DNA from 3 places in the Waltera acetigignens genome. Region 2 is predicted to be linked to each of the others. Evidence: predicted binding sites of a transcription regulator. Region 2 holds the regulator's gene; each other region holds the start of a gene.

Region 1 (10,715 bases), on a different contig from region 2:
TATGAGTGCTTTGATGACGAGGCTATGGAATATGTGAAAGAGGGCATCAACCCCATTGCATTTTCGGGATTGAAGCTGTCCATCACCAGTGAGGAATCCAAGGCCATCAATTTTGACGAGACCCCCAAGGTCATCATTTCCGCTTCCGGTATGTGTGATGCGGGACGTATCCGCCATCATCTGAAGCATAACCTGTGGAGAGAAGAATGTACGATTCTCTTCGTGGGTTACCAGTCCGTGGGAACCCTGGGCAGAGCGCTGGTAGAGGGTGCCGATGAGGTAAAGCTTTTCGGTGAGACCATTCAGGTGCGGGCACAGATCCGGAAACTGGCGGGATTAAGCGGCCATGCGGACAAAGAAGGACTGATCGAGTGGATCCAGGCCTTTGAAGAGAAGCCGAAAAAGGTGTTTGTGGTACACGGTGAAGACAGTGCCTGCACTGCATTCACCGAATGCCTGAAGATCGAGTATGGGCAGAGGGCTTACGCACCTTATAGTGGCACGGAGTTCGACCTGATCAGCAATAAATTTACCTATGAGGCTGCACCGGTTGCCGTGAAGAAAAAGACGAAGCCTGTCACCGGAGTCTTCGAGAGGCTGTTGGCTTCTGCAAGACGTCTGCTGGCGCTGGTTACCAAGAGCGAGGGTGTCATGACCAATAAGGACATGGCCAAGTTCGCCGACCAGATCAATTCCCTGTGTGACAAATGGGAAATATAAGTGCATTCATAGGAAGTATTTCTGACTGCTTGCAGGCAGGAAATACTTCCTATGAGAGGCATAAGCAACCCTGAGTATGCAGGACGAGAGTCCGGAATACGAAGGGGTGTACGATTTCGAGAGTGCGAAGCGCGGAGAAATCGGTTATATAACATAATAAGATTCTCCATCAGCTTCTGCGTGACTGCTTGCAGTCAAGGCTTTTGGCTGATGAGAGAATCAAACTGATATGAGTAAGCAAGGCGGTAGCCTGGAATACGAATATCAGAGCGATTTCGAGAGTGCGAAGCACGGAGAAATCGGTTATATATTAGAAGATAGAATAAGGAGACACCATGAGTTTAGCGGATCATATTTTTATCGATATGTGTAATGACATTCTGACCAACGGTACCAGCACGGAGGGCGAGAAAGTGCGTCCCCATTGGCCGGACGGCACCCCTGCCTACACTATTAAGAAATTCGGAGTAGTGAACCGGTACGACCTGTCGAAGGAGTTCCCGATCCTGACCTTGCGCCGGACGGCATTAAAATCCGCCACAGATGAGATGCTGTGGATCTGGCAGCGCAAGTCCAACAACATTCATGATTTGAACAGCCACGTCTGGGATGAGTGGGCAGATGAAAACGGCTCGATCGGTAAGGCATACGGCTATCAGATGCAGGTGAAGCATCAGTATAAGGAAGGCATGATGGATCAGGTGGACCGTGTGATCTACGATCTGAAGAACAATCCCTTCAGCCGCCGCATCATGACCAATATTTACGTGCATCAGGACTTGCATGAGATGAATCTGTATCCCTGTGCCTACAGCATGACCTTTAATGTGACTCAGAAAAAGGGAGAGGACAGGCTGACCCTGAATGCCATTCTGAATCAGCGTTCCCAGGACGTGCTGGCAGCCAACAACTGGAATGTGGTACAGTATGCGGTGTTGGTGCATATGCTGGCACAGGTCTGCGATATGAACGTGGGTGAGCTGGTGCATGTCATTGCGGATGCCCATATCTATGACCGACATGTGGATGCCATTAAGGAACTGATAAGCAGAGAGCCTTTCCCGGCACCGAAGTTCTGGCTGAACCCGGAGATTAAGGATTTTTACCAGTTTACACCGGATGACGTGAAGCTGGAGGGTTACCAGACAGGGGAGCAGATCAGGGATATTCCGATTGCAATCTGACATGAGTAAGTAGGGCGGTAGCCCGGAATACGAATATCAGTACGGTTTCGTGAGTGCGAAGCACGGAGAAACCGGTTATTATCATAGAAACAAACAGAAACGAGGTACACCATGAATTTAATTGTAGCAGTAGACAACAACTGGGCCATCGGCAGCAAGAACGAACTGCTGATCCGCATCCCCAACGATCACAAGCATTTCCGCGAAGAGACGACAGGTAAGGTAGTGGTTCTGGGACGCAAGACTTTGGAGACTTTCCCACAGGGCATGCCTTTAAAGAACCGCATCAACATTATTTTGTCCAAAGATCCGAATTATCAGGTCAAGGATGCGATCGTGGTACACTCTATTGAAGAATTGCTGGAAGAACTGAAGAAATATGACGAAGAGAATATCTATATCATCGGCGGAGAGAGTATTTACCGCCAGATGCTGCCTTACTGTGACGTGGCCCATGTGACGAAGATCGATCATGCCTACGAGGCGGATGCCTATTTCCCGGATCTGGACAGTGATCCCGAGTGGGAGATCACCGCGGACAGCGATGAGCAGGTCTATTTTGACATTACCTATCAGTTCTTAAAGTACGAGCGCAAGAAAGCCTGAGTGCGGAAAACGATGAAAAAGAAGATATATTTGGCAGTTACGGTTTTACTGCTTACTCTGGCAGGAATATATGTGGCAGCCAGAATGATTCTGTGGGGTGGTCCCGTAAGTTTTCGCAGTTATGTGTTGTTACTGGGGGATCTGCTGTGTCTGCTGCTTCTCCTGTTTTATGTATATCTGAGAGTACCCATCAGGCTGCACCGGAAAATACGGGACAAGTGGGGAACTCCCGGGAAATGGGAGTGGCTGGAGGATATCGGCATTGCTTTGTGGGCAGTGCTGTGCCTGATCGTCACGTTTGCCGGAATTGCCTGGATTTGGTTTGAAAATGACATCCCTTCGGAGACGCGGCTCACAGAGAATCTGATCAGTGTGGAAGAGATGGAGTTCCCGGACAGGCACTGGTATTCCTACTGGCGTCCAGAGGGCGTGCTGTTTCGGAGAGAGACGGAGCTTGCCGGTGAGGATTACATTACTTATCTGACGGAATTGATGGACAAGGAAGAAAATACCCACCCGGAGGATGCAGAAACGGTAGCAAAGCAGGCGATGGAAGAACAGTGGCTTGCGGAATACCATGCGTCGGAGACGGAAACCGCGGAAGATGTACAGGATCCCTTAGAGCCTTACGCACAGGCAGTATATGATGCTGTGCTGCAACAACAGGGCTTTTCCTTCGAAGTCTGCTACAATGCCAAAGGCAATTTCTATCTGCAGCTGGGAGAACAGGAGCAGGCGGGAAAGACCTATGCATACACGCTGGTCTACAATCGTACCTCGCAGAACGGAAAATGTGAGATTTTCGTGCTGTACCGGAATCCGGAAGAGAATCTGTCCACAGAGGCAGCACAGATCGTGGAGTTTTATGCGGTCCGCAGTGAAGATCTGCAGGTCATTGCGGGGGATAAGACCGGATGGTCAGTGGTAGCGAACAGTGCATATCAGGAAGCTACCGGAGAAAAATAATTGTAGTGAATTTAATTTGAGTTTTCAGTTAAAAGGAGAAATGAGCCACATTTTCGCTGAAAAAAGCACTGGAAAGCATAAATGTGTATATTGACTTTTATTACAAATGGTATAATAATGAAAATCAATAAATTCTGTTAAGAGAAATCAACAGGCAGAGTGGTAAACCGAGGAAAGAAGGAATACAAAAATGGAAAAGAAAAACATTGACTGGGGTAATATCGGTTTCGGTTATATCCCTACAGATTACAGATATGTGTCCAATTATAAGGACGGTAAATGGGATGACGGTCAGCTGACCCAGGATCCTAACATTGTACTGAATGAGTGTGCAGGCGTACTGCAATATGCACAGACCGTATTCGAGGGCCTGAAGGCTTACACCACAGAAGATGGACATATCGTTACTTTTCGTCCTGACTTGAACGGTGAGCGTCTGGAGTCTTCCGCAGCAAGACTGGAGATGCCCATTTTCCCCAAGGAGCGTTTCGTGGAGGCTGTTACCGAGACGGTTAAGGCCAACGATGCTTTCGTACCTCCTTACGGCAGCGGTGCAACTCTGTACATTCGTCCTTATATGTTCGGCAGCAATCCTGTCATCGGTGTAAAGCCTGCGGACGAATATCAGTTCCGTATCCTGTGCACTCCTGTAGGACCTTACTTCAAGGGTGGCGCTAAGCCCCTGACCATCCGTGTCACCGACTTCGACCGCGCGGCACCTCACGGAACCGGTCATATCAAAGCTGGTCTGAACTATGCTATGAGCTTACATGCTATCGTATCCGCTCACAAGGAAGGCTACGATGAGAATATGTATCTGGATGCTGCTACCCGTACCAAGGTAGAGGAGACCGGCGGTGCGAACTTCCTGTTCGTTACCAAGGACAACAAGGTCGTAACTCCCAAGTCCGACAGTATCCTTCCGTCCATCACCCGTCGTTCTCTGGTATATGTTGCCAAGGAATATCTGGGACTGGAAGTAGAAGAGAGAGAAGTATACCTGGATGAAGTAAAAGACTTCGCAGAGGCTGGTCTGTGCGGTACCGCAGCAGTAATCTCCCCTGTTGGCAAGATCGTTGACCACGGCAAAGAAATCTGCCTGCCCAGTGGCATGACCGAGATGGGACCTGTCACCAAGAAGCTGTATGAGACTCTGACCGGTATCCAGATGGGCAGGATCGAAGCTCCTAAGGGCTGGATCCATGTAATCGAGTAATCTGGTATCAAAATTGAATAATATTAAAATGCGTGTGGAGAATATCCGCACGCATTTTTTTGTCTGTAGAATTCTTAGATTTTTCTGAACTTCCAAGAAACCGTGGCACAGAAGAAAAAAATAGGGTATAATCAGAATTTAGAGACTTTGAGAAAGTAGGAAATGTTATGTTTTTTAAAAATAGATGTCATATCACCGCGGTATTGGTGGCGGGAGTGCTGGGAATAAGTATGGTGACGGGACTGACCGCCTGCGGCAGCAGTGACGGCACAAAAGTGGTATTTACCACAGGATTTGGGAAAAATGAGGTATTTCGGATCGGGGACGAGTCCTGCTCTAAGGCGGAGATCATGATCTACCTGACCACGACCCAGAATCAATATGAGAATGTCTACGGGACGGAGATCTGGAATACTTCCCTGAACGGAGTGACTCTGGAGGATAATGTCAAGGAGACAGTGCTGGCAAGAATTGCTCAGATCAAGACCATGTACCTGCTGGCAAAAGAGAAAGAGGTCACGTTGGATGAAGCCGAGGAGGCAAAGGTCGTCCAGGCGGCACAGGAGTATTATTCTTCCTTAAATGATACGGAGATCGAGGCTATGGGTGCCACGGAGGAGATTGTGGAGAATCTGTATCGGGAATATGCCATGGCAGACAAGGTCTATCAGTTGATTATACAGGACATCAATCCGGAGATCAGTGATGACGAGGCTCGCAAAATTACGGTGCAGCAGATCTTTTTTGCAACAGCATCCACGGATATGGACGGAAACCTGAAGCCTTATTCGGAAAGCTCCATTCAGAGTGCCTATGAGAAAGCCTGCGAGGTAAGAGACTTGGCGGTGGACGGAGAACACGATTTCACGGAACTGGCATCCAAATACAGCGACGATTCCGAGATCACCTATTCCTTTGGCAAAGGAGAAGCGGAGAGCGCTTATGAGGAAGCGGCTTTCAATTTGGCAACAGACGAGGTGAGCCAGGTTGTGAAATGTGAACGAGGCTATTACATTATCAAATGCATCAATACGCTGGATCGGGAAGAGACGGACGCTAATAAATTAAAGATTGTAGAAGAGCGGAAACGGGAAGTCTTCGGGCAGGAGTATGACAGCTTTGTGAATACACTGGTGCGTCAGCTCAATGACAAGCTGTGGGACGAGATCACGCTGATCATGGACGAACAGGTGACTACGGACAACTTTTTTGATGTGTATGCAAAGTACTTTCCGGAGGAGTAATTTCTGGTTTTTTACACGCTTTATTAAAATTTTAGAATTACGGAAATATTGATAAATACTGGATTTTTGACTGATTGTTAGCACTCATTTATAATGAGTGCTAAATTTGTCTTGACTTTTCAATTTTACAGTCCTACACTTAGAATCAGTTAGGAAACAGTCAGCCATGGCTGTGCAATTTTAGAAAAGGATGTGGTAATAATGGCAGCAAAAAGCGGCAGTTTATCAATTAACAGTGAAAACATTTTTCCGATCATTAAAAAGTGGTTGTATTCCGATCACGATATTTTCTACAGAGAGTTGATCTCCAACGGCTGTGATGCCGTGACCAAGCTGAAAAAACTGGACATGATGGGAGAATATTCTCTTCCGGAAGGTTATAAGGGACGTGTGGATGTCATCGTGGATCCTGAAAAGAAGACTCTGACTTTCAAGGATAACGGTCTGGGCATGACCGCCGACGAAGTGGAAGAGTATATCAACCAGATCGCATTTTCCGGTGCTACGGATTTCATTGAGAAATATAAGGACAAGAGCAATTCCGACCAGATCATTGGTCATTTCGGACTGGGCTTCTATTCCGCATTCATGGTAGCGGATGAAGTACATATTGATACGTTATCTTACAAGGATGGCGCCAAGGCAGTACACTGGGAGTGTGACGGCGGCACCGAGTTCTCCATGGAAGACGGAGACAAGACGGATGTCGGTACGACCATTACCCTGTTTTTAAATGAAGATTGTCTGGAGTTCTGTAATGAGTACAAGGCTCGTGAGGTCGTGAAGAAGTATTGTTCCTTCATGCCTACCGAGATCTATCTGTCCAAGGCGAACACCAAGGAGACCCAGATCATCAAGGAAGAGGAAAAGCTTCCCGATGATGAAGTCCTGGAAGAGATCGAGCCGGAGAAGAAGGAAGCGGCAGAAGGTGAAAACGCTGAAGCTGCCGAGGGAACAGAAGAGCCTAAGAAGCTGAAGATCAGAAAGCGTCCTGAATTGATCAACGAGACACAGCCTCTGTGGACCAAGCATCCCAATGAGTGCACGAAGGAAGAGTATCTGGACTTCTACCGCAAGGTATTTCAGGATTACAAGGAGCCTCTGTTCTGGATCCACCTGAATATGGATTATCCTTTTAATCTGAAAGGTATCCTGTACTTCCCGAAGATCAACATGGAGTATGAGTCCATCGAAGGTACCATCAAGCTTTACAACAATCAGGTATTTATCGCAGATAACATCAAGGAAGTCATTCCTGAGTTCCTGTTGCTGTTAAAGGGTGTCATCGACTGCCCGGATCTGCCTCTGAACGTATCCAGAAGTGCATTGCAGAATGATGGATTTGTCAAGAAGATCGCCGAGTACATTACCAAGAAGGTAGCGGACAAGCTGGCCGGTATGTGCAAGACGGATAAGGAAGAGTATGACAAATACTGGGATGACATCAGTCCCTTCATCAAGTTCGGCTGCCTGAAGGATGACAAGTTCTGTGAGAAGATGAATGATTATATCCTCTTCAAGAATCTGGACGGCAAATATCTGACTCTGCCCGAGTGTCTGGAGATCAAGCCTCAGGACGAGGAAGAGAATAAGGAAAATGCTGTAGATGAGAACGGCAACAAGGTAGAAGCTGAGGTCGTAGAGGATAAATCTGAAGATGAGGCTTCTGAGGAGAATGCTGAGGAAGAGAAGAAGGAAAAGACCATCTACTATGTAACGGATGAACAGCAGCAGAGCCAGTACATCAATATGTTCAAGGCTGCCAAGATGGATGCTGTGATCCTGACCCACAATATCGATCAGCCCTTCATCTCCCAGTTAGAGCAGAAGAATGAGGGAATCAAGTTCCAGCGTATTGATGCGGATGTGACCGATGCCCTGAAGTCCAAGACTTCCAAGAAGGCTGAAAAAGAGATGGAAGAGCAGGCAGAGAGCATCAGCAAGCTGATGAAGAAAGCTCTGAAGAACGACAAGATCACTGTCAAGGTAGAGAAGCTGAAGAACAAGAAGATCTCTTCCATGATCACGCTGTCCGAAGAGAGCAGACGTATGCAGGATATGATGAAGATGTACTCCATGCCCGGCATGGATATGAGTGCTTTCGGCGGTGAGGGCGAGACCCTGATCCTGAATGCCAACCATCCTCTGGTACAGTACATCACCGAGCACCAGGACGGCGAGAACGCAGAAATGATCTGCGAGCAGCTGTACGATCTGGCAAAGCTCCAGCATGCACCCCTGTCCGCCGATGCCATGACCAAGTTCGTGGCAAGAAGCAATGACATTATGATGCTGTTGACCAAATAAAAATGACGGATTAAAAACAAAGGGAATCACAATCTGGGAACGGTTTGTGGTTCCTTTTTGGGCTACACGGCGGTTCGGGGACAGATGCAGACCGGTACCGGAATTAGTATTTAGTGAATGCATATCACCCGTCTGTTAATCAAGTAGATGTATGATGAAGACAAAACGGATAGAAGTTAGTCTACTTAGTATATGGGAACATGCACATATTTTTCTGACTTTGCATATTCTGTAAGGAACATTTGTTGCCTGACCGGATCAAGACAGACAAAACGGCATAGGCAGAAAGGACCTCTGTCCATGGACACTACTTATACAGGAACACTTCAGATCAGCGTTGTCTCCGCTCTGGGGATGACACCGATACCCGGCGCGACCGTCACTGTCTCCTATACCGGGGATCCGGATTCCCCGCTGGAGACGATGACTACTGACGAATCCGGGCAAACCCCTACGATAACACTGGATGCGCCGCCGAGAGAGCTTTCTTTATCTCCGGATATTACGGCACAGCCCTATTCGGAGTACAACATTCAGGTGACTGCAGAAGGCTTTGAACCGGTACTGGTATCTGGTTCCGAAATTCTGGCAGGCGAATTTTCCCTACAACCGATCCGCATGAATCCGCTGAATGTAACAGAGGAGGAAGAAAAAGTAGTAGTAATACCTGCACATACGCTTTTCGGAGAGTATCCTCCGAAGATTCCGGAAGAAGAAATCAAACCTATGAACGAGACCGGGGAGATCGTACTGAGCCGTGTGGTGATTCCGGAATATGTGATCGTACATGACGGTGTCCCGGAGGATCCCACTGCCCGGAATTACTGGGTGCGCTATAAGGATTACATTAAAAATGTGGCCTCCAGCGAGATTTATTCCACCTGGCCGGAGAGTGCAATTTATGCTAATATTCTGGTCATTCAATCATTTACGTTAAACCGTATATATACGGAGTGGTACAGGGGACGTGGATACGATTTTACGATAACTTCTTCTACGGCGTATGATCAAAAATGGATCTATGGCAGAAATGTGTTCGAAGAGATCGACTATCTGGTAGATTCCATTTTTACCAACTATTTGTCAAGGCCCGGTGTACGACAGCCCATTTTCACATCGTATTGTGACGGTAATCGGACTACCTGCCGGGGGCTGAGCCAGTGGGGCTCCAAGTCATTGGCGGATCAGGGATATTCCGCTATTGATATCATTCATTATTATTACGGCAATGATATGTATATCAATTCCGCAGATATTATTTCGGGAGTGCCTTCTTCCTGGCCGGGGTATGATCTGACTATCGGTTCTTCCGGGGAAAAAGTCCGTCAGCTGCAACAGCAGTTGAACCGGATCGCCAGAAATTATCCGGCGATTCCTACGTTGACACCCGACGGAATCTATGGCTCCGGTACTGCGGAGGCTGTCCGGACGTTCCAGAAGATATTTAATCTTCCTCAGACCGGAATCGTGGATTATCCTACATGGTTTGAAATCTCGGATATTTATGTGGGGGTGACACGTATTTCGGAGCCGGATGCGTAGTAAATGGGAAGTTACGCGAGCAATGAGCCGCGTAACTTCCCATTTACCATGTTGTAACAAGTGTAATTCCAACAATTTTCCCGGACAAGCATAAAATCCGCTTGACAGATAAAAATAAATAACGTATTATTGTATTAAATAAATAATACAGTAAAACAACAAGACAATGAGGGACCCGGGGAGGCATCGATAGAAACGATGCGTGACAGGTAATAAGAAACAGAAAATAAGAAACAAGAAAGGATGATAGGAATGGCGTGGGAATTGGATGCTGACAGACCCATATATGCGCAGCTGGTGGAGCGGATCCAGAAAGAGATTGTGTCCGGCAAATATCAGCCGGGAGAGAAGCTGCCGAGTGTCAGAGATCTTGCGGCCGTGGCGGCGGTGAACCCGAATACGATGCAGAAAGCTTTTGCGGAACTGGAGCGGAGCGGCCTGATCGTGACACAGCGCACCAGCGGCAGAACCGTGACGGAGGACACTGAGCTGATCGGGAATACCAGAGAACAGCTGGCAGCCGGGCATGTCCGGAATTTTATCAACAACATGCAGGAACTGGGATATCAGAGAGAGGAGATCCGGAATCTCTTCGATAAGGTACAGGCCTGACAGGGGTGCAAATTTATGATGAAAATAAAGAGAGGCGGAAATAGAAATGAATAATCTGGTAGAAATTGTAAATCTGACCAAGAAATATGGTGCCAATGTGGCTGTGAACAATCTGACCGTAAGTCTCCCCAAGGGGAAGATCATTGGCCTGTTGGGACCCAACGGCAGCGGTAAGACGACACTGATCAAAATGCTGAACGGTCTGCTGACACCGACGGAAGGCACTATTATGATCGACGGAAATTATGTAGGACCGGCGACCAAGAGCAAGGTAGCTTATCTGCCGGACCGCACGTATCTGACCATGAATCAGACGAT
Region 2 (10,715 bases):
ACCGGCGCCGCCTGCACCACCGTCAAATGCCGCATGGCCATACTGATCATACTGACGTCTCTTCTCGGGATCACTCAGCACGGCATAAGCCTCGGAAGCTTCTTTAAATTTCTGTTCTGCCTCCTTGTCTCCGGGGTTCATGTCGGGATGGTATTTTTTCGCCAGTACCCGGTATGCTTTTTTAATTGCAGCATCATCTGCATTCTTATCTACACCGAGGACCTCGTAATAGTCTCTCTTCTGCTCTGCCATTTTTGCACCTCTGTCATTTAAATCTAAAAACGGTTATGCACAGGGCACGCTTTCGCATACCCTGTGCCGCCTGTTATCACAATCACTGTTACACAGCATTTACTGTTATACCACGGATTGCTCTGTTTGTGAAGTTATTTATACTTCTCTAAAATCTCCGTCGATGACATCATCATCTGCGGAAGAACCTGCATTGCTGCTACCGGCCTGTGCATTCATGTCAGGACCTGCGCCCTGAGCACCCTGCTGTGCCTGTGCAGCCTGCTCATACATCTTGGTGAATACGGACTGTGCGCTCTGGGTCAGTTTCTCTTTTGCAGCTTTCAGTTCATCTACATCGCTGTCGCTCATTTCCTGATCCTTGGTTCTCTCCAGAATAGCCTTCACAGCTTCCAGATCAGCCTGTACCTGAGTCTTGTCACTCTCGGGAACCTTGTCACCTACTTCATTCAGAGCCTTCTCCGTCTGGAATACGAAGGAATCTGCTTCGTTTCTTGCCTCGATAGCTTCCTTACGCTTCTTGTCCTGTGCCTCGAACTCAGCTGCTTCCTTGACAGCCTTCTCGATATCGGAATCGGACATGTTGGAACCGGCGGTGATGGTAATGTGCTGTTCCTTACCGGTACCCAGATCCTTAGCGGATACATTTACGATACCGTTGGCATCAATATCGAAAGTAACCTCGATCTGAGGGATTCCTCTGGGTGCGGGAGCGATGCCGTCCAGACGGAACTGTCCGAGGGACTTGTTATCCTTAGCGAACTGACGCTCACCCTGTACTACGTTGATATCTACTGCGGTCTGATTATCAGCAGCGGTAGAGAAGATCTGGCTCTTCTTGGTAGGAATGGTTGTATTTCTCTCAATCAGTCTGGTAGCAACACCACCCATGGTCTCGATAGACAGAGACAGAGGAGTTACATCCAGTAACAGAATATCACCGGCACCTGCATCACCGGCAAGCTTACCACCCTGGATAGAAGCACCGATTGCTACGCACTCATCAGGATTCAGAGATTTGCTGGGCTCTTTACCGGTCAGGGCTCTTACCTTATCCTGTACCGCAGGAATACGTGTAGAACCACCTACCAGCAGTACCTGACCCAGATCAGAATAGTTCAGGCCAGCATCCTTCATAGCGTTCTGTACGGGGATAGCAGTCTTATCAACCAGGTCTCTGGTCAGTTCATCGAACTTTGCACGAGTCAGGTTCATATCAAAGTGCTTAGGTCCCTCTGCAGTTGCGGTAATGAAAGGAAGGTTGATATTGGTGGTCATTGCGCTGGACAGCTCTTTCTTAGCCTTCTCAGCTGCTTCCTTCAGTCTCTGCATAGCCATCTTATCACCGGACAGATCTACGCCTTCTGCCTTCTTGAATTCATCCAGCATCCACTGAATGATCTTGTTATCGAAATCATCACCGCCAAGGTGTGTATCACCGTTGGTAGCCAGTACTTCGATGACACCGTCACCGATCTCGATGATAGATACATCAAAGGTACCGCCACCAAGGTCGTATACCATGATCTTCTGTTCTTTTTCATTGTCCAGACCGTAAGCAAGTGCTGCTGCGGTAGGCTCGTTGATGATACGCTTTACATCCAGACCTGCGATCTTACCGGCATCCTTGGTAGCCTGACGTTGGGCATCGTTGAAGTATGCGGGAACAGTGATAACTGCCTCGGTAACCTTCTCACCCAGATAGCTCTCTGCATCTGCTTTCAGCTTCTGCAGGATCATTGCGGAAATCTGCTGAGGAGAATACTTTTTGCCATCAATAGTACGGCCACGGTCAGTACCCATGTCTCTCTTAATGGAAGCAATGGTCTTCTCTGCGTTAGTAACTGCCTGACGCTTTGCAGGCTCACCGACCAGTCTCTCACCGGTCTTGGTAAATGCTACAACAGAGGGTGTAGTTCTTGCGCCTTCTGTATTAGCGATAACGGTGGGCTTACCACCTTCCATAACAGCTACACAGCTGTTGGTTGTACCTAAGTCAATACCAATAATCTTACTCATAATATTTTCCTCCTGTTTTTATTCTCTGTTTTCATTTTATAGTTTCTATTTTCAAAAATATGTGATAATCAAATTATTGAACAACGCCTACCATGCTATGTCTTACGACCATGTCATGGTATGTGTAACCCTTCTGGAGTTCCTGGGCTACGACACCGGATTCATACTCATCGCTCTCCACCTGCATCACTGCGTTGTGAAGATTCGGGTCGAATTCCTGTCCGACCGCCTCGATGGGTTTTACACCGATGTTCTCAAGTTCTGTCATCAGCTGTTTGTAGATGCGGTTCATACCGTCTACAAAAGGATCTTCTTTGGATTCCTCGGGAACCGTTGCCAGACCTCTTTCAAAATTATCCACTACCGGAAGGATCTTCTCGATCACACTCTTGGCACCGGTATCGAACATTGCCTGTTTTTCTTTGTCAGTTCTCTTACGGAAGTTCTCGAACTCCGCCATCTGACGTTTTACTCTGTCTTCCAGCTGATCGATCTTCTCCTTGTAGGAATCTTCCTTTTTGTTCAGCTTTGCCTGCTTCTTTGCTGCCTTTTTGTCTTCCTTGCTCACGGGTTCCTCATCTTCTGTCTCTTCTTCCTTCAGTTCTTCGGCATCTGAAAGATCCTGTTCCATTTCTTCCTCTAATATTTCTTTTTCCTGATCTGCCATTCTTACTTTCCTTTCTGGAATCTGTCTATTCTTTGCGGTAAAGGTCATCCAACTGGTTCTGCACCGTCCGCAGCGTTCCTATGACCTTGTCATAATCCATTCTCTTGGGACCTATGATTCCTATGGTTCCCTTCATGCCTTCTCCCAATTCATAAGTAGCTGTGACAACACTGCAATCCTTCATGCCCTGTACCGGTGTCTCGTCTCCGATGTACACCTGAATACCTGTGCTGCCTTCATCTGCCAGGGACTCCTGGATCAGACCGCCCAGCTGCTGCTTCTCCTCGAAAGCATTGATCAGTTCACTTGCCTTGGACTGATCTGCCAGTTCCGGATACCGGAAAATATTGTTGGCACCGCTGGTGTAGATCTCCAGGTCCTCGTCTGCCTTGATGGCATCCGCCACAGCATCGATCACCTCACTGACGATCTCACTGTGGATTCCGGCCTGCTGCTTCATTGCTGCGATCATTCCCAGATTGATCTCCTCCATGGACAATCCATTGAGGTGGGTATTCAACAGAATGTTCAGCTTCAGCAGTGTCTCATCATCCAGTTCCTGATTCACCGCCAGGATATTGTTCTTGATCACATTACCTTCGGCAACGATGACCGCCAGAATCTGTCCGGCATCTACCCGGGACAGCTGGATGAACTTTACCTTGTTGTGATGTACCTGCGGAGCACTGATCATGGTGGCGTATTGTGTGTTCTGAGCCAGGGTCTTCACCACCTGTTTTAACAGGTTCTCCAGCTTATCCTGCCTCTCTAAGAGCATATCCTTCATCTCATTGACTTCCTGCTCTCTGGTGGCCATCATGGTATCCACATAGAAGCGATATCCCTTATCGGAAGGAATTCTTCCTGCGGAAGTGTGCGGCTGTATGATATAACCCATCTCTTCCAGATCCGCCATCTCATTGCGAATGGTCGCCGAGCTTAAATTCAGATCTGTGTATTTTGAAATGGTCCTGCTGCCTACCGGCTCTCCCGTTTCCAAGTAGTTCCGGATAATGGCTTGCAATATAATTGTTTTTCTGTCATCCAATTGCATTCCATCACTCCCTTTGGGATTATTAGCACTCATCTAAAATGAGTGCTAACATCTTCTTACCCTAAAATAGCACTACAGGGTATTATTGTCAACTGATTTTCCGGAAAATAATTCTAAACAAACTATTAAAAAAAACTATTCAGAGCCTCATTCGCCAAATACAGATTCTTGTGCAAGCACAAATCTGTACTTGGCTCATCGTATACACAAAAAAGGACCGGCACTATTTCAGTACCAGTCCTGTCTCCAGATATACGGGAAGTGCCCGTACATATACCATATCTATTGTGCCTCCGACAAGGATCAGAAAACATATCGCAACCCCTGTATTCACCAGCCACCGGGGAAAGGTTCTGCCTTTGATCTTCAGTTCCGAAAGTTTTTGAATTCCTTTTATCATATAATACATCAGGGGGAGCAGCGCTGGGAGCAGGTACCGTCCCTGATTCTGATAATCCGTGGTGTATGCATAATAAATCGTCAGAAATGCCGGCATACAAATGCAATAAAGCATATTAATATGGAAGAACCATTCTCTTCCGGATATTTTGCGGTGCTTCTTATAGCAGATCACATACAGAAGGCTTCCCGCGGTGCCAAGCACAAAAAATGCTTTATACGCCCGATACAGCCAGATGCTTCCGTAGATGGACATGGAGCCGAAAGCTGCCACGAAGCTGTGGAACAGACCGGACAGCGTGTAGCGTTCCCGGAACATTTCCAGCACCGTATAACCCATGGACTGATAAGTCTGCATGGTCAGCGGATTGACACTCTCCACCGCATATTGGATCGCCATCTTTTCCCGGGTGGCCAGTCCCAGCAGATCTCCGTCCAGAACGATATAACTTCGGATGAACCACCAGCCGATCCCCGCCAGAACTACTCCGGCGATCAGACAGCCGTATTTCAGCATATTCTTCCAGTCATAGAAATAGCCGCCGTTTTCCTTCTTCTGCAAAAAGGACAACAGAAAGAGTAAAATGCAGCTTACGATATATCCGTAGGCATTATAATAAGAAAGAGCACACAGAATAATACCACCGCTCATCCACAGACTGTTGCGGAGATTTATACCATCCTGATATACGCATACCAGAGCATATACCATCATGGCCGTGGATAACATACAGCAGGAATCCGTATTCACATAAGTGTGCAGGAACAATCCCTCCGGCAGGTACGTTACTGCAAAGCAGAACAGCCAACGGAATCGGTCATCCCGGAACACTCTTTTTCCAATCAAATATACCACTACTGCCATCAGCAGGCCAAAGGTTACGTTCACCAGTCTTGCGGTATAGAGCAGTACCACTTCCGATTCCGTAAACAGGCTCACAAAGCGCATGAGATATCCCTGCACGATATAGGGAAATACGTTATACAGAGCATAGGAAAATCCGTAGGCCGGAATCCGCACCTCTTCCTCCCATCCCGTAGGGATCTTCCCATACTTGCAGATAAACTGCGGGATCAGATATCTCGCATGTTCATCCGGCGGATTACCATACAGCGGCGGTGTGTTGGCCAGCGGCTGCAACAGTGCAAGTGTAAGTGCCAGTGCCAGGAATCCCAACAGATATAATGTAAAAATAATCTTTTCTGATTTTTTCTGCATTCTGTCATCCTTTAACATTTTTATAGATACGAAGACCCCAAAGTGGTAAATTCAACTTTGGGGCCTGCTCACAAGTATTCTTACGAATGCAAGCATTCGACGTATACTTTGCTCATTTTATCTGACTCTGGACAATTATATGTAGAAGCTTCCGGTGATCTCTTTGTTCATTACATAGTAAACCATGTTCTCTTCGGGCTTTACATACAGCTCTACGCTGGTCAGGTCAGCTGCCTTCTGCTTCAGATCGTATTTCCATACGTCCTTGGCGATCTTCAGCAGTTCTTCCTGAGAGTAGGACTTTCCACCGAACTGAACGCTGATCTCACTCTTTAACTCTGTCTTCTTGGCTACGGGCTTCTTAGCCTCTGCCTTTGCAGGTGCTGCCTTCTTGGTCTCTTTCTTAACTGTTTCCTTCTTGGCTGCAGGCTTCTTAACCTCTGCCTTTACAGGTGCTTTTTCTTCTGCCTTTGCTACAGGGGCCTTCTCAGCTTCCTTCACAGCGGTCTTGGTTTCTGTCTTAACTGGAGTTGTCGGTGCTGCTTTCTTAACTTCTGCCTTAGGCGCTTCCACTTTAGCTGCTACAGGTGCTACAGTTTTCTTAACTACTGCCATGTTACCGTCTCCCTTCTGTACGAATCATGTACAAAAACATTTTCATTCTCCTCACAAGTACCGTATTTCGGTGCTCGATAAGGGTAGTGTATTCCTTTTCCCTATAATTGTCAACTGTTATGCGAATACCAGAAAGTACAGCAATACGATAATACCCAGCACAATACGATACCATCCAAAGACTTTAAAGTCATGCTTTTTGATATATCCCATCAGGAAACGAAGTACGAACAGGGATACAATGAAGGATATCACTGTACCGACCAGCAGGCAGGCAAGCTCCATTCCCGTGAATGCAAATCCGAACTTCAATACCTTCAGAAGACTCGCTCCAAACATAACGGGAATCGCCAGAAAGAAGGTAAATTCCGCTGCCACCGTTCTCGATATACCAATCATAATAGCACCCAGGATCGTAGCTCCGGAGCGGGATGTTCCGGGCAGTGCCGCAGCCACCAGTTGGCAGAAACCGATGATCAATGCATCTCTGTAGGTCAACTGTGACAGTGTTGTGGTGGTAGGTACACGATTCTTGTTCCAGTTCTCGATCACGATAAACAATACACCGACCAGTACCAACATAACTGCTACCACGATGACCTGGATCGTTACTCCACTGGTTCCGATCTCTTTTTTGAAGGCTTCGCTCACCGCATCATCAAACAGCAGGCCGTAAACGACCGCAGGGATACATGCTACAACGATCTTCACCCACATCCAGAAAGCATCCATGCTCAGTGCCACATTTCCTACCGTAAAATCTTTTTTAGATCTTACAATACCACCTTTTTTTGTCTGCTGATTTTTCTTCATATAAAAAGGCCAGATCTTGTTCCAGAACAGAACGACTACCGCCAGGATAGCTCCCAACTGAATGACAACATCAAACATATCGAAGAAGCCTTCACTGGTCTCCTGAAAAGGAATCAGACGCTCCACCAGGATCAGATGTCCTGTGCTGCTGATGGGCAGCCACTCGGTGATGCCCTCCACGATACCGTAGATAATTGCCTTGATAATTTCTAACATTTTGTTTCTCCTATCTTTTTTATTTTCTGACGAATCAGAGCTTTTATTTTTCGAGATATGCCAGCAGATCTTCATAGCAGTTCTCTGCTTCCTGATAGCCCTCTTCATATAATGCGATCAGTTTGTCCTTGTCTTTCTCTATCCGTCCCACATCACTCTTCTTATGAGGTCTGATCACGAAAGCCTGACCGTTTTTCTCCTGTCTGTCAATATAGTCCAGGCACTCGTTATAACGGATATGTCGGTCTGCCATGAGTTCATATACTTTAGGATATTTCAGGTATCTGAGTTTTATGAGTCCCAGCTGTGACGCAGATGCGGGCTTTCTCACGAATCCCACCTCTTTGGTCATGACCAGGATGTTCTTCCGGTTGCCGTCCAGAATAGATTTCTCCAGAGGAATGGCATCGCTGATGCCACCATCCAGATACAGCTTCCCATCGATCTTCACATTCCGTGCCACCAGCGGCAGGGATGCGGATGCCCGGATCTTGTCGATATCCTTGCGGATATCACGGACACGCAGATACTCCGGCTGTCCCGTCTCGATGTTGGTCACCACGCTGTAGGCCTTGCCAGGATATTTTTCAAAGGTATCGTAATCATACGGATACAGGTAATCCGGAATCAGGTGATAACAGAAATCCACATTGAACAAATCTCCGCTGGTCAATAAGCTTTCCAGGCTGCAATACCGTCTCGTATCCAGATAATCCACACTGACACTCAGCGCCCGTCCCTTTTGTCTGGACAGATAGCTGCACATATGGCATGCACCGGCGGATACTCCGTAGATGTGGGAAAAATCAATTCCCTTTTCCGTAAAAAAGTCCAGTACGCCGGCGGTGTATACACCCTTCATTCCGCCGCCTTCCAATACCAGTCCTGCCTGATACATTCTCATTACTCTCCTTTCTGCTTCTGCAACTATCCAGAACCCCATTCGCAAAATCGCATCTGCGATGCTTTCCTGAATAACAAGTTCTCTTGTTATTTGCTCATGTGGTTATTTCGTCACATCAGCATATCGAAAGGCTCATTCGTGCAAGCACGATTCGCTTTCGATATGCTGCGTGACTCTAGATAGTTGCATACTCCGTCTTCACAAACTTCCGCAACGCTTCCAGGGATCTCTCCACTTTTTCGGTGTCCACACAGTAGGCCATGCGGAAATATCCCGGTGCACCAAAGCTATCACCCGGTACCAGAACGAGATCATATTTCAATGCTTTCTGGCTGAATACCTTGGCATCCTCTTCCAACGCTTTCGGGAAAATGTAGAAGGTTCCGCCGGGCTTCACGCAGGTGAATCCCAGCTCGGTCAGTTCTTTATACAGGATATTCATATTCGTCTCATACACCGATAGATCCGCTGTCTTATCCAGTACCTGTGCCACTGCCAGCTGGATAATGGAAGGCGGACAGTTATGTCCGATACCTCGGGAGATCTGTCCGCACATATTGATCATGGTCTCCGCATCCTCACATGCCGGGTTCACTGCCACATAACCGATACGTTCTCCCGGCAGAGACAGAGATTTGGAGAAAGAATAGCACATGATAGTATTGTCATAAAAATAGGATACGCAGGGACTGTCTACACCTTCAAACACGATCTCACGATAAGGTTCATCAGAGATCAGATAAATAATATGACCGTATTCCTTGGACTTTTCGCTCAGGATATCTGCCAGTCTCTGCAATGTCGGGGTGGAATATACCACACCGGAGGGGTTGTTGGGAGTGTTGATCAGTACTGCCTTGACCTTCTCCGTCAGCATCTCCTCAAACGCCTCGAAGTTGATCTGGAAGTTCTCCAGATTGGGGGGAACCACCTTCAGTACCGCTCCGGTGAGATCCACATAAGGATGATATTCCGGAAAAAACGGTGCAAAAGTCAGGATCTCATCTCCCGGCTCCGTCACCAGACGAAAAGCATGTGCCAGCGCTCCTGCCGCCCCGGATGCCATGAAAATGTGCTCCTTACGATAAGGCAGCCCAAACCTCTTCTCCAGGTTCTCCGCAATTGCCTCCCTGACACTTGTAATACCGAGGCTGGGACTGTAGCCGTGCAGTTCCAGCGGTTCCTTCGTTGCCAGCATATGGATCATGCGGTCAGTAAATTCTCTGGGAACCGGAACGGAAGGATTCCCCAGGCTGTAATCAAATACATTCTCGTATCCGATTTCCTGTCCCCTTGCCGTAGCAAATTCCGAAAGCTGCCGGATCACTGATTTTCCGGACAGCATGTCTTTATATTTCTGAACTAACATACTAATCTCCTTTCCGCAGACGATTCCTTTCGTCGGAGGAATCGCAAATCAAATTTCAAATTTGATTCTGCGCTGTTTATTTGATCTCTATAAACTTATCTCCGAACCTTTCCGTGGACAGACAGATACTGTTTCTTCCACAGCTTTTGGCCTTATAGAGAAGATCATCCGCTCTTGATGTGAAATCCCATTCCTTGTTATTGCCCACCGGAATCCGCACAAATACTCCCTGGCTTACCGATACATAGTTGCTGCAATTACTGCATTCATGGGGAAGTTTCAATTTGCGGACCTTCCTCAAAATATCTTCCGCCACTCTTCGTATCTTCTCCACCGTCATTCCTGTATAGAGGATCATAAATTCATCCCCACCGTATCTGGCACAGAAAATCTTACCCGGAACCTGCTGTTTCCGCAGAACTCCGGCAATCGCTTTCAGGCACTGATCTCCGGCCAGATGTCCGTAATGATCGTTGTATTCCTTGAAGAAATCAATATCCATGAGTTCTACTCCCATGAGCTCATGTTCCTCATAGGCATGTTCAAAACTGCTCGTAAAGTGTTCATGTAAAAAGGTCCGGTTTGCCAGTCCCGTCAGCTCATCATGCATAGCCAGACTTTCCAGCTCCCGGTTGGAAGCTTTCATGTTCGTCCAGTCCAACGTAACGTTTTTCAGCCGGTTCTGCAATTCTATGACATTGATCAGCGCTTCTCTGTTTTCCTGTTGGTATTTCTCATAAATATCAAAATACTGGCGGGTATAATCTATGTATTCCCAGGTGAGACCCTTCTTCTGCAGAAGTTCACTCTTGAAAGGATACAGATCCAGGAAAATATTATAATGCTCTTCGATATGCTTTTCATCAATGATCCGGATCAATTCTTGCAGATATTTTCCATCAGGCAGGATTGCCAGGATTCCCGCCAGGATCACCAGTTCATCCATGATCTCTTCAAAAACATCCCGGTCTGACAATTGCTCCAGAAGATCTGCTGCAAGCTTTAAAGCCTCTTCCTCATGCCCTTGTAATAATTCGCAGGAAATACGATACATTTCTAATGTTATTTTCGAATAATAGCTTTCCGGTGCCTCTCTGATGATCTGTTCTATTTGATTCCAAAGCCGTAAAGCCTCTTCCATTTCTCCCATATACATGTGACAGCAGCCACATTCGATCATACAGTTGA
Region 3 (10,715 bases), on a different contig from region 2:
TAGATATAGCAAAAACGGCCTTTCAAAAACAGTTAACTTCTAAATCAACTGTTTTTTGAAAGGTCGTTTCATCAGATTCTTATAGCAATCCAGCAAATAATCTCATAAATAATTGTCCCAGTCGCAAATATGCACTTCGTCCGGTTTGATATTGGTCTGTCACATCACGACATTCTCCCATCGTTCTTATCAGATCATTTTTTATATCCACAACTGCCTGACAATCTGCCATAAAACAGCCGTTTTCAAAATGGTGATATAAACTTCGATAATCCAAATTAATTGTTCCACAAGTTGCCATACAGTCATCTGCCACACTCATTTTTGCATGACAGAAACCAGGAGTCCACTCATAAACACGAACACCATGTTTAACTAATCCATGATAAAAAGAACGAGTTATATTATAAATGAATTTTTTATCAGGAATACCAGGTGTGATAATTCTTACGTCTACCCCTCGCTTAGCAGCCAGACATAACGCATGCGTCATTTCATCTGTTATGATTAGATATGGAGTCATAAACCAACAATATTTTTCAGCTTTATTTATCATACTGATATAAACTTCTTCTCCTACTTGCTCATTATCCATAGGGCTGTCTGCATAAGGTTGAACAAACCCAGTTTGCTGTGCCGCATAATCATAGCGGAAAAGGTATTTACTAAAATCAGAATCATTAGCATCCTTATTACTTACTGCATTCCACATTTCCAAAAATGTCACCGTAAGCGACTGAACAGCATCTCCTTCTAAACGAATACCTGTATCTTTCCACTGTCCATACGGGTGTGTGTAATTAAAATATTCGTTTGCTAGATTATATCCACCTGTAAATCCGACTTTTCCATCAATAACTGTTATTTTTCTATGATCACGATTGTTCAAAAACAGATTTAAACCTGGCATAAACGGATTGAATACACGGCAATGAATTCCTATTGCCTCCATTTTTTTCACAAAATCTGTGTTAATAAAGCCTATAGAACCCATATCATCGTAGAATACTCTAACTTCCACACCTGCTTTTACTCGCTCTTCCAGAACATCTTGAATCTTATGCCATGCTTCAGCGTCTTCTATCGCATGATATTCCATAAAGATAAACTTCTGTGCTTTCTCCAAATCCTTAAGCTGTGCCTCTAATCCTTTCACTGCTTCATCAAAATACACAATATCCGTATTCTGATAGATTGGATACTGCGAATTTCTTTGTATGTAACTTGCTATATTTCCTGCTTTCGGAATTGTTTCTTTTATTCTGCTCAAACACTCCTGACTGTCCGGAAGCATTGGTAACAATTTGCTATCAATTTCTGCATATCGCTCACGCATTTTATGTGTGCCACCATTCAAACCAATCAACAAATACAGGCCTACACCCATAATTGGGAAAATCAGAATTAAGATGACCCAGGGCATTTTCATAGAGGATGTCTTATTTGATGCGTACAATCCCAAAACCAAGATTCCACTCAAAATCCTTGTAAATAAATTTATGATTTCTGCATATTCATTCAAGCGTGTTACGATAGTAATAATAAAAATCACTTCCAGAAGAATGCAGATTATGGAAAAACACAGCCGTTTTACCCCATTTTTTGTTTTTGCTTTGCCCTCTAAAGTATCTTGTTTCATATATATTCCACCTTCCTACTTGCTCAGTTTTCTCCCTAAATTTCGTAGAACATACCAATTTTGTCTTTTATTCTCTGCATTTCATTATCTGCTTCAATGATAGCTCTTGCAGAATGAAGTAATTCTTCACTTATCTCATCATAGCCAGGCATTTCTTCAATTCCTTTTTTATAGCGAAGTTGATGTTCCAATGTTGCCCAGAAATCCATACCATTGGTTCGAATCTGTAATTCTACACGCATAGGTGTTTTACCCTTAGCAAAAAATACTGGTATTTCAACAATCATATGATAGCTTCGATAACCATTCGATTTTGGATTTTTTATATAATCTTTTATTTCAATAACTTTAATATCATCCTGTTGGGTAATCAAATCTGATATCATATAAATATCGTCAATAAACGCACAAACTATTCGAACGCCTGCTACATCATTGAGATATGTCTGTATATTTTCTGTTGTAAATTCATATCCCATCTTCTGCAGTTTATCGTAAATACTATTGGGCTTCTTAATTCTTGTTTTTATAAAAGAAATAGGATTTCGATTGTTCTCAGCTGAAAATTCATCATCCAAAACCTCAAGTTTAGTTTGTATCTCCCGAATAGCACAACGATACATCATCATTAAATTATAAAATTTTGTAGCATTATTTAAAAACTGTAGTGATTCCGGACTGTCCATCCTGAGTTTTTTTACTTCATCTTTTGTCATGGAACTTTCCTTTCTACCTCATCCCTGATTTCAAAACATTATTTATTTTGATAGTTGATTCGTTCTCCTTGAATTACTGGATAACAAATCATTTTATCACTATCCAGATTTTCTACATGCATATCTACTGCACTGATCTGATGGTTTTCATAAGTATTGTAATAATAAATACCTTTTGTAACATTACAACACGACGTATACAATGTGATTTCATATTTTCCATCCGCTACTTCGCAACATCCTCGTTGCTGATCCACAGATCCGAGAATGTGGAAGAATTGGCTAACGCTTTCTTCCCCTGATTCACCTGAAATTGCATTTACCTTTGTAAAAGCCACACGTACAAAGCGTGAGGAAGATGAGAGATCTCCCGGAAGACCTAATCCTCCCATACCTCTACTATATGCATCAAGAGCCAAATTCTCGCAGAAAGTATTTCTGGGCTGTTTAGGAGATAAATACATATAATTATTTAGTTGAAACATCTGCTGTGGAAATGGCGGATTATTCGTAAGCACTCCTACTGGATTGTCATAAATATGTAAACCATCTGACATAGATTCTACCGTAATTGACTCATTCTCATCAGAAATGATCCAGTGTAATTGTGCTAATGGGAATTGCTCGCTGAAAGGAGTATTAACAATATTAATTCGTTCAAGAAGCTCGCGAACTTCAACTAAAGAAGAACACTGACTTAAAATCCACGGAATAAATTCAAACTGTGCAATATTTTCCACATCTGGCTTAATCGCGGCATAAACAGCATTTCCGACAAAATTCAGTCCTGCCATTGCCACTCCTTTTTCATTCATAGCATCATAATACAAAGGATAATCCTCTGCAACATGAGCCATTCCAATAATTGCATAATGATTTTTCATATCGCCAACATGGCGAAAATTAAACGCATAATTACGTGGTGTAATTACTATCTGATCACCATAAGAGAATTCATAATCGAGGGTTCGTCCAAAGTAAAAATCTTTTGTTTTATAAGTTGCTGCTGTACACATGATCGTTTATCCTCCTAAATAGATTGAAATATGTCAATGAGTTTTTTTCTTGAACAATAGTATAGCACAATCTTTATTTTGTTCCAACTTCATACATGATCATAACATGTAAACTTTAAACTATTTTCCTAGATTATTTCTCCATCAGTTTTTCAAACCAAGTATCCATAGCTAGGATGAATTGACCTACGTCTGGCAATTCTTGCAGCATTTCGTTTCTCGTATATATATTTTACCACATACTTTTTCCAAAGGCACTGACTTCTCAGCCCTTAATTTTCATCTCTGCTATTATACGTTCTTCCCTCTGTCTCTCTTCACAATAATCCCAGAAGTCTTTCAATGCTTCCTCATCCGATTTCCACGGCAATGGTATGGGATCCAATTCATCTAATCGCTTCACAAGTTTGCGTACCTCTTCGGTATCGAACTCCTCATCACTTGCCTCCATTACATAAAAAATCCAGTTTTTCATTTATCATTCTGATTTCTTCGTCTTTAGTCATGTTAAAACCTCACTACATTATATACGTGACAGTTTTCGACAAAATCTTATAAATTTTTTGAAATTATTTTCTATTATTTTCTATTCCAGACTGCTTCGGATGCACAAACCTCAGATGCACAAAAGATCCCGGGCTGCTCACCCGGGATCCTTTGAAAAGAGATGTATGAAACTATGCGTTGCATTTGTTCCTGTCGATCCATAATGTAAGCTCTTACATTTTGAATCATAATTATTCTACCATTATTTCGACTATTTGGCAAACAGATTTCTTACAGTTGCGAGTTTTTCGCACTTTTAGCCAAAATCAGGACTTCTTTTTTGTCTAATCCTCATATTTAAAGTAGTCAAAATCCGCTGCTTTGCGGCTTCCACAGCCTCCGTTGTTGGCATAGATGCCTACCAGCGTACCGGTATGGCGTTTAGGATCATCGGGAACACCCTCGTCACAGAGGTAAATGCAGTTCTCCAGAACTCCGACCTGCTCCCAGTTCTCTCCGTCATAGCTGTAATAGAAAGTTCTGGTCAGCTTCTCCACCACTACTTTCAGATACAGAGCGCCTTCCTTCACATGGTCCACTTCCGCCACCAGCTCCTCGCCGTGGTTGCGGTTGATGACCAGTTGGATCTTCCGTCCGCCCTCATAGCACAGAGAGCATCTGGCATAGGTGGCTGTACTGTAGTAGCAGGTCAGTCCCGCCTGTTCTCCGTCCTTATCCGGGTAGAATTCCAGCTTCGTCTCTGCCACGTAGGACAACTCCTGTTCTCTGCGTAACAACGTATTTTTCGCACGGATCTCATTCAACTGTCCGTCTCTGGTCCAGATCCTGTAATACCCGGGACGTTCCGTCAGTGACCAGGATCCGTTATCCGGGTTGCGCACGAACTCCCATTCCAGATTCAGCCTGGTATCGTTAAAATCATCAAATAAGTTTCTCTCGTAGATACACTCGGGAAGATCCGGTGCAATCTGTGTCAGGCTGGGGCCTTTTCCTTCGTTGACGGTAAACCAGCCGTCCTCCGTCCACTGTACGGGATCCAGAGCAGACTCTCTGCCTACGGTAGTATAGTTGCCCTCGTTAGGTCTTCCGCAGAGATAATAACACCACCACTGACCGTTCTGATCCTGTACCAGCTTGCCGTGTCCGGCTCTCTGAATGGGTGCCGCAGGGTCCTTCTGACGCATGACCGGATTATAGGGAGAACACTCATAAGGACCGTAGAAATTCTTACTTCTTCCCACATTGATGCCATGGCCGTAACCGGTGCCACCCTCAGCCACGATAGCGTAATAATAACCGTCCTTTTTCATGATATGGGGACCTTCAGAGCAACGCTCGCCCGTGCCTTCCCATGCGGTCTTCGCCGGACCCGCCACTGCCAGTCCGTCCGCCGTCAGGGGAACCGCCTGTGCTGCCTTGGCAATGATCATATATCTGCTGCCGTCATCATCCACGAACAGAGACGGATCGATATCGTCCACTTCCAGACATACCGGCTTACTATAAGGACCCTCCGGCCTGTCGGACACCATCACCAGTTGTCTGCGCATTACGTTGTTATCACGCTTGCCGTCCGCATTCAGGCGTAAGGTAACATAGATATAGTATTTTCCGTCCACATATTCAATATCCGGTGCCCAGATTCCGTGGGAATCCCGGATGTCGCTGAGATCCAGCCATTCCGGATTCGTGATGGCATGACCGATAATGTGCCAGTGTACCATATCCCTGGAATGGGAAATGGGGATCGCCGGAAAATACTGGAAACTGGAATTCACCATGTAATAATCGTTACCGACACGGATCACCGAAGGATCCGGGAAAAAACCGCGTTGTACAGGGTTATGATAAGTTCTAGGTTCACTCATAGGGAGTCTCCTTTTTACATGTATTAGTCTTTCTATTTGCGCAAAGCTGCGTGTACCACGCTCATACTATAAGTGTATTCTTTACCAACTCTCCTGTCGTGCCAGTTTCCCTTTTATTTTATGACAAATATTGCGTTTTCTCCGGACATTTCAAAATTTGGCATAATTATTCCATAATGGAATACTGCATCCACTCGTATAACAGCTTCGTGCCCTCCATGATCTCGGGCGGAAGCAGCGCGCGGGCCACCAGCTTTAATTCATCGGATTCGATGTCTGTTCTGCGAAGATGGGCATAATCGCCGTCAATGCTTTCTACGATGTATTCAAAACGATTCATAAGGGTATACCTCTTTCTTTGATGTGTTTGAGATAAGTTTAAGAGGTTTTTGGGGGAGAGTCAAGGGGATCTGACGCAGCAGCGGCTTATCGCATAAATTGCTTCGCAATTCATGCGATATCCGCTGGACTTCGCCATATCCGCACTAAAAAAGAAGCGCACTATTGCAAGCTAGCTTGCATAGTGTGCTCCCTTTTTAGCACGGCTGCGTCGAAGCGGTCCTGACGCTTACATCATTCCGCCCATGCCTGCGCCGCCGGCGGGCATTGCGGGGGTGTCTTCTTTGATATTAGCTACAACGCTTTCGGTAGTAAGTAGTGTGCTTGCTACGCTGGTAGCGTTCTGCAGAGCGCTTCTGGTAACCTTAGCGGGATCCAGGATGCCTGCGCTTACCATATCTACATATTCCTCTTTCAGAGCATCGAAACCGACACCGACCTCAGACTCACGTACCTTGTTGATGATAACGCTGCCTTCCAGTCCTGCGTTTGCTGCGATGTGATACAGAGGTGCTTCCAGTGCTTTCAGGACAATGCCTGCACCGGTCTTCTCATCACCTTCCAGACTTGCTGCCAGTTTGGCAACTTCCTTGGATGCATGAATGTATGCGGAACCGCCACCACAGATGATACCTTCCTCTACGGCTGCTCTGGTAGCTGCCAGAGCATCTTCCAGACGAAGCTTAGCTTCCTTCATCTCGGTCTCGGTAGCAGCACCTACACGGATAACTGCAACACCACCGGACAGCTTAGCCAGTCTCTCCTGTAATTTCTCTCTGTCGAAATCAGAAGTGGTCTCTTCGATCTGCTTCTTGATCTGTGCGATTCTGGACTGTAATGCTTCCTTATCGCCTTCACCGTCTACGATCACGGTGTTCTCTTTCTGTACCTTAACGGATTTTGCACGACCCAGCATATCCATTGTGGTATCTTTCAGTTCATAACCAAGCTCGGAGCTGATCACGGTACCACCGGTCAGGATTGCGATATCCTCCAGCATAGCTTTTCTTCTGTCACCATAGCCGGGAGCCTTAACGGCTACTACGTTGAAAGTACCACGCAGCTTGTTAACGATCAGGGTGGTCAGTGCCTCGCCCTCTACATCCTCAGCGATGATCAGCAGCTTAGCGCCGGACTGAACGATCTGCTCTAACAGAGGCAGGATCTCCTGAATGTTGGAGATCTTCTTGTCAGTGATCAGGATATAAGGGTTATCCAGAACAGCTTCCATCTTATCCATATCGGTTGCCATGTAAGCGGAAATATAACCTCTGTCGAACTGCATACCTTCTACCAGATCCAGTTCGGTCTGCATGGTCTTGGACTCTTCAATGGTGATAACACCGTTGTTGCTTACCTTCTCCATAGCATCTGCAACCAGCTGTCCTACAGCCTCATCCCCTGCGGAGATTGCAGCTACTCTTGCGATGTGCTCCTTGCCGTTTACTTTCTGGCTCATCTTACCGATGGCTTCTACTGCACATGCGGTTGCTTTCTTCATACCTTTTCTCAGGATGATGGGGTTAGCACCTGCTGCCAGGTTCTTCATCCCTGCATTTACCATAGCCTGTGCCAGAACGGTTGCGGTGGTAGTACCATCACCGGCTACATCGTTGGTCTTGGTAGCTACTTCCTTTACCAGCTGTGCACCCATGTTCTCGAATGCATCTTCCAGCTCGATCTCTTTTGCAATGGTAACACCATCGTTGGTGATCAGGGGTGCGCCGAAGGACTTATCCAGTACTACGTTTCTTCCTTTGGGTCCTAAGGTTACTCTTACGGTATCTGCCAGCTGGTTTACACCAGCCTCTAATGCTGCACGGGCTTCTGCGCCGTATTTAATCTCTTTTGCCATAATAATCAGCCTCCAATTTATTTGTTCTTAGTCTTAATTTCTTTTTAGGTTTGCAATTACTGAATGATTGCAAGGATGTCGCTCTGCTTTACGATGATGTACTCTTCATCATCCAGCTTTACTTCGGTTCCTGAGTATTTGGAATAGATGACCTGATCGCCAACCTTAACTTCCATCTTTACTTCCTTACCGTCTACGACACCGCCGGGGCCGACAGCAACAACTTCTGCCTGCTGGGGCTTTTCCTTATTCTGACCGGGGAGCACGATACCGGACTTGGTAGTCTCCTCTGCAACTAACTGTTTTAATACTACTCTGTCACCTAAAGGTTTCAAACTCATGACAACTGCCTCCTTATAACTATTTAAATATCATATTACTCTTTTTCATTTGTTAGCACTCATTTTTATCGAGTGCTAATTTCTATAGTTTATATTAGTTTTATATGCCGAGTTTTTCAAACGCATTCACCGTTATTTAAATAACTATTTCTTTTATTTTCTCGTTTTATCTCCGTTTTTCTAATGTTTTTATATTACATGTGTAAAAATGCGATTTAATATTTCGTTTATAATTCTGAAAATCCATATCCGGTTCATCCCTTGCAAACTCCTGTGCAGACATAAAGCTATACCGGTTACATCGTATAAGCAAAAAGCAGCCGGGGATCTTATCATTATCCCAAGCTGCTTCTGTTCCGCTCTGTATTTACTTTCCCGTCCTATGCGTTCTTGGATTCCTCATGCCATTTCTGCCACTTCTTCTTATAAATAAAGTAGCAGGGGATTCCTACGAATACCATTCCGCCTAAGATATTGCCGATGGTAACGGGAATAAAGTTGTTCAGGCTGTGCAGTACTGTCAGTCCCTGGATCTGCTCTGCGGTCAGGCCGTATGCTTCCTGTGCCTTTGCAACATACGCGGGATTCTGTGCAGCCATCATGCCTACGGGAATGTAGAACATATTTGCAACACAGTGCTCGAAACCGCCGACTACGAAGGCCATGATCGGGAAGAAGATCGCCCAGATCTTACCGACGATATCCGTAGCTGCCGCTGCCATCAGGATCGCAATACATACCAGAATGTTACACAGGATACCGGAGGTAATTCCTTTCAGCGGAGAAATGCCTACCTTGCCGACTGCCACTTTGATGGCATAAGCCCCCAGCAATCCGCCGGTGTAGTCCAGATTTCCGGAAAAGTAGATCAGGGTATCAATGATCAGCGCGCCGATCAGGTTGCTGAAATATACCACGATCAGATTGCGGATACATTCGAACCAGGTCACCTTTTTGCCTACCACGTCCATGACGATCAGGCAGTTGCCGGTGAAAAGTTCTCCACCTACAAATACAATGATCATCAGTCCCACAGGGAAGATGATACCGGCTACGAATCGGGCCAGACCTACGTTGTCAATAGCATGCGCCGCAGTACTGCTGGTAGCTCCGCCCAGTGCAATGAAAGCACCTGCCATAATGCCTAACAGGATCATCTTGCCCAGAGGAAGATGTGCCTTGCCCTCTCCGGCCTTCATGTTATTATCAATGACTTCTGCCGGGGTATTAAAATGCTGTTCCATATTTTCCCTCATTTCCGTACAGCCCTTATCTGCCGTACTTTCTCATACTCATTTACTACCTATATTACACGAAATCTGCGGCGGGAATCAAGCTTTTCCCCCTATGTATCTGATTATATACATTTCCTCTCACCGTTTTTGTCATAACACAATCTTTTTTTGTAAAATTTATGCAAAAAAATAGTAGACAAAAGCCGAAATGTGTAATATACTTAGGATGTTCGGCGAGAGCCGAACCGCTTATATAAGTAGATTTCCGGAAGAATTCCCCTTTTACACAATTAAAGTGGCTGCAGGTTTCCCGCCTGCGGCTGCTTTAATTGTGTTATAAGGTATTCTTTGTGGTTTTCCCCGGAATTGCAAAAGTTTTTGCAAAAATTTAAAATTTTCACTTGCTAAATGATAAACATCTATGCTATAATAGCTTTCGTCAGTGATTCAGCTGATACAATTTCATAGGGGAATAGTACAGCGGTAGTGCGGCGGTCTCCAAAACCGTTAACGGGGGTTCGATCCCCTCTTCCCCTGCTTTCAAAAGTCGATGTTATCGGCTTTTTTTATTTTCTGTTTTGGTAACACTTTTTACCTCACCATGGCGCGATCTGAAGAATCACGCCATGATGGGGTGTTATTTTAATGTGAATTAACAGGAATGTTTTTCATCATGATATTGAACATACGTTCGATTTATGTTATACTGTATTTGTGTAATCGAACAGAAAGCGGATGCGATTTTCCGATTGTTAGATGCCCTCTAGTCTTACAAAGGAGGGTGATGCCCATGAATACGATGGAAGTACTTACTCTGTTGTTAGTTGTCTTTGCAGCTTTATCATACATTGACAGACATGGTGACGATAATAACAAAAAGAAATAGCATCCCCTCGCCAAAGTAGATGCTATTTCTTTTCTAGTATTTTACTGAGGGCAAATCGGAATTTTCACCTCCGACTTACTTTCTAAATAGATTATACACCAAGAGGGATTGAGAAATCAATCCCTCTTACTTTTTTATTTCTCAAATCTCCTCTTTCTCCGCATCCGGCGCAATCACCGCCCCAATAGCGGTAGCATAATCAGAATACTCCGGAATAGTAATCTTTACATCCCACAGGCTCTTGAAGTCTTCGATGATCTGGCGGCACTCGAAGAATTTGGTCAGGCCGCCGATGAGGATATAATCCTTGATG

The links. Region 2 encodes HrcA, which represses chaperone genes, less so after heat shock. Its sites were predicted from a motif close to TGTTAGCACTCNNNNNNNNNGAGTGCTAACA; they were not measured.
Region 1: htpG (molecular chaperone HtpG) is a predicted target of HrcA. The motif match lies at 6,012-6,042, and genes of this name have one in related genera.
Region 3: groES (co-chaperone GroES) is a predicted target of HrcA. The motif match lies at 8,332-8,362, and genes of this name have one in related genera.

Annotation. Positions count from the first base shown of each region.
Region 1 covers NZ_JAOQJO010000001.1:519,672-530,386, reverse strand. The annotation lists gene OCV96_RS02440 (MBL fold metallo-hydrolase RNA specificity domain-containing protein) at 1-720, shown strand, start outside; gene thyA (thymidylate synthase) at 1,056-1,904, shown strand; gene OCV96_RS02430 (dihydrofolate reductase) at 2,016-2,510, shown strand; gene OCV96_RS02425 (hypothetical protein) at 2,523-3,476, shown strand; partial or broken gene OCV96_RS02420 (branched-chain amino acid aminotransferase) at 3,661-4,692, shown strand; gene OCV96_RS02415 (peptidylprolyl isomerase) at 4,860-5,936, shown strand; gene htpG (molecular chaperone HtpG) at 6,138-8,243, shown strand; gene OCV96_RS02405 (peptidoglycan-binding protein) at 8,544-9,785, shown strand; gene OCV96_RS02400 (GntR family transcriptional regulator) at 10,038-10,397, shown strand; gene OCV96_RS02395 (ABC transporter ATP-binding protein) at 10,444-10,715, shown strand, end outside.
Region 2 covers NZ_JAOQJO010000002.1:313,249-323,963, forward strand. The annotation lists gene dnaJ (molecular chaperone DnaJ) at 1-252, opposite strand, end outside; gene dnaK (molecular chaperone DnaK) at 391-2,271, opposite strand; gene grpE (nucleotide exchange factor GrpE) at 2,345-2,938, opposite strand; gene hrcA (heat-inducible transcriptional repressor HrcA) at 2,964-3,992, opposite strand; gene OCV96_RS04030 (DUF2142 domain-containing protein) at 4,216-5,610, opposite strand; gene OCV96_RS04035 (DUF6465 family protein) at 5,746-6,225, opposite strand; gene OCV96_RS04040 (undecaprenyl-diphosphate phosphatase) at 6,343-7,254, opposite strand; gene OCV96_RS04045 (patatin-like phospholipase family protein) at 7,298-8,152, opposite strand; gene OCV96_RS04050 (pyridoxal phosphate-dependent aminotransferase) at 8,334-9,527, opposite strand; gene OCV96_RS04055 (tetratricopeptide repeat-containing diguanylate cyclase) at 9,604-10,715, opposite strand, start outside.
Region 3 covers NZ_JAOQJO010000014.1:5,305-16,019, forward strand. The annotation lists gene cls (cardiolipin synthase) at 80-1,639, opposite strand; gene OCV96_RS13105 (GTP pyrophosphokinase) at 1,675-2,355, opposite strand; gene bsh (choloylglycine hydrolase) at 2,394-3,371, opposite strand; gene OCV96_RS13115 (histidinol dehydrogenase) at 3,637-3,846, opposite strand; gene OCV96_RS13120 (glycoside hydrolase family 43 protein) at 4,202-5,746, opposite strand; gene OCV96_RS13125 (hypothetical protein) at 5,913-6,086, opposite strand; gene groL (chaperonin GroEL) at 6,315-7,940, opposite strand; gene groES (co-chaperone GroES) at 7,997-8,281, opposite strand; gene OCV96_RS13140 (formate/nitrite transporter family protein) at 8,662-9,525, opposite strand; tRNA gene OCV96_RS13145 (tRNA-Trp) at 9,983-10,053, shown strand; gene coaW (type II pantothenate kinase) at 10,544-10,715, opposite strand, start outside.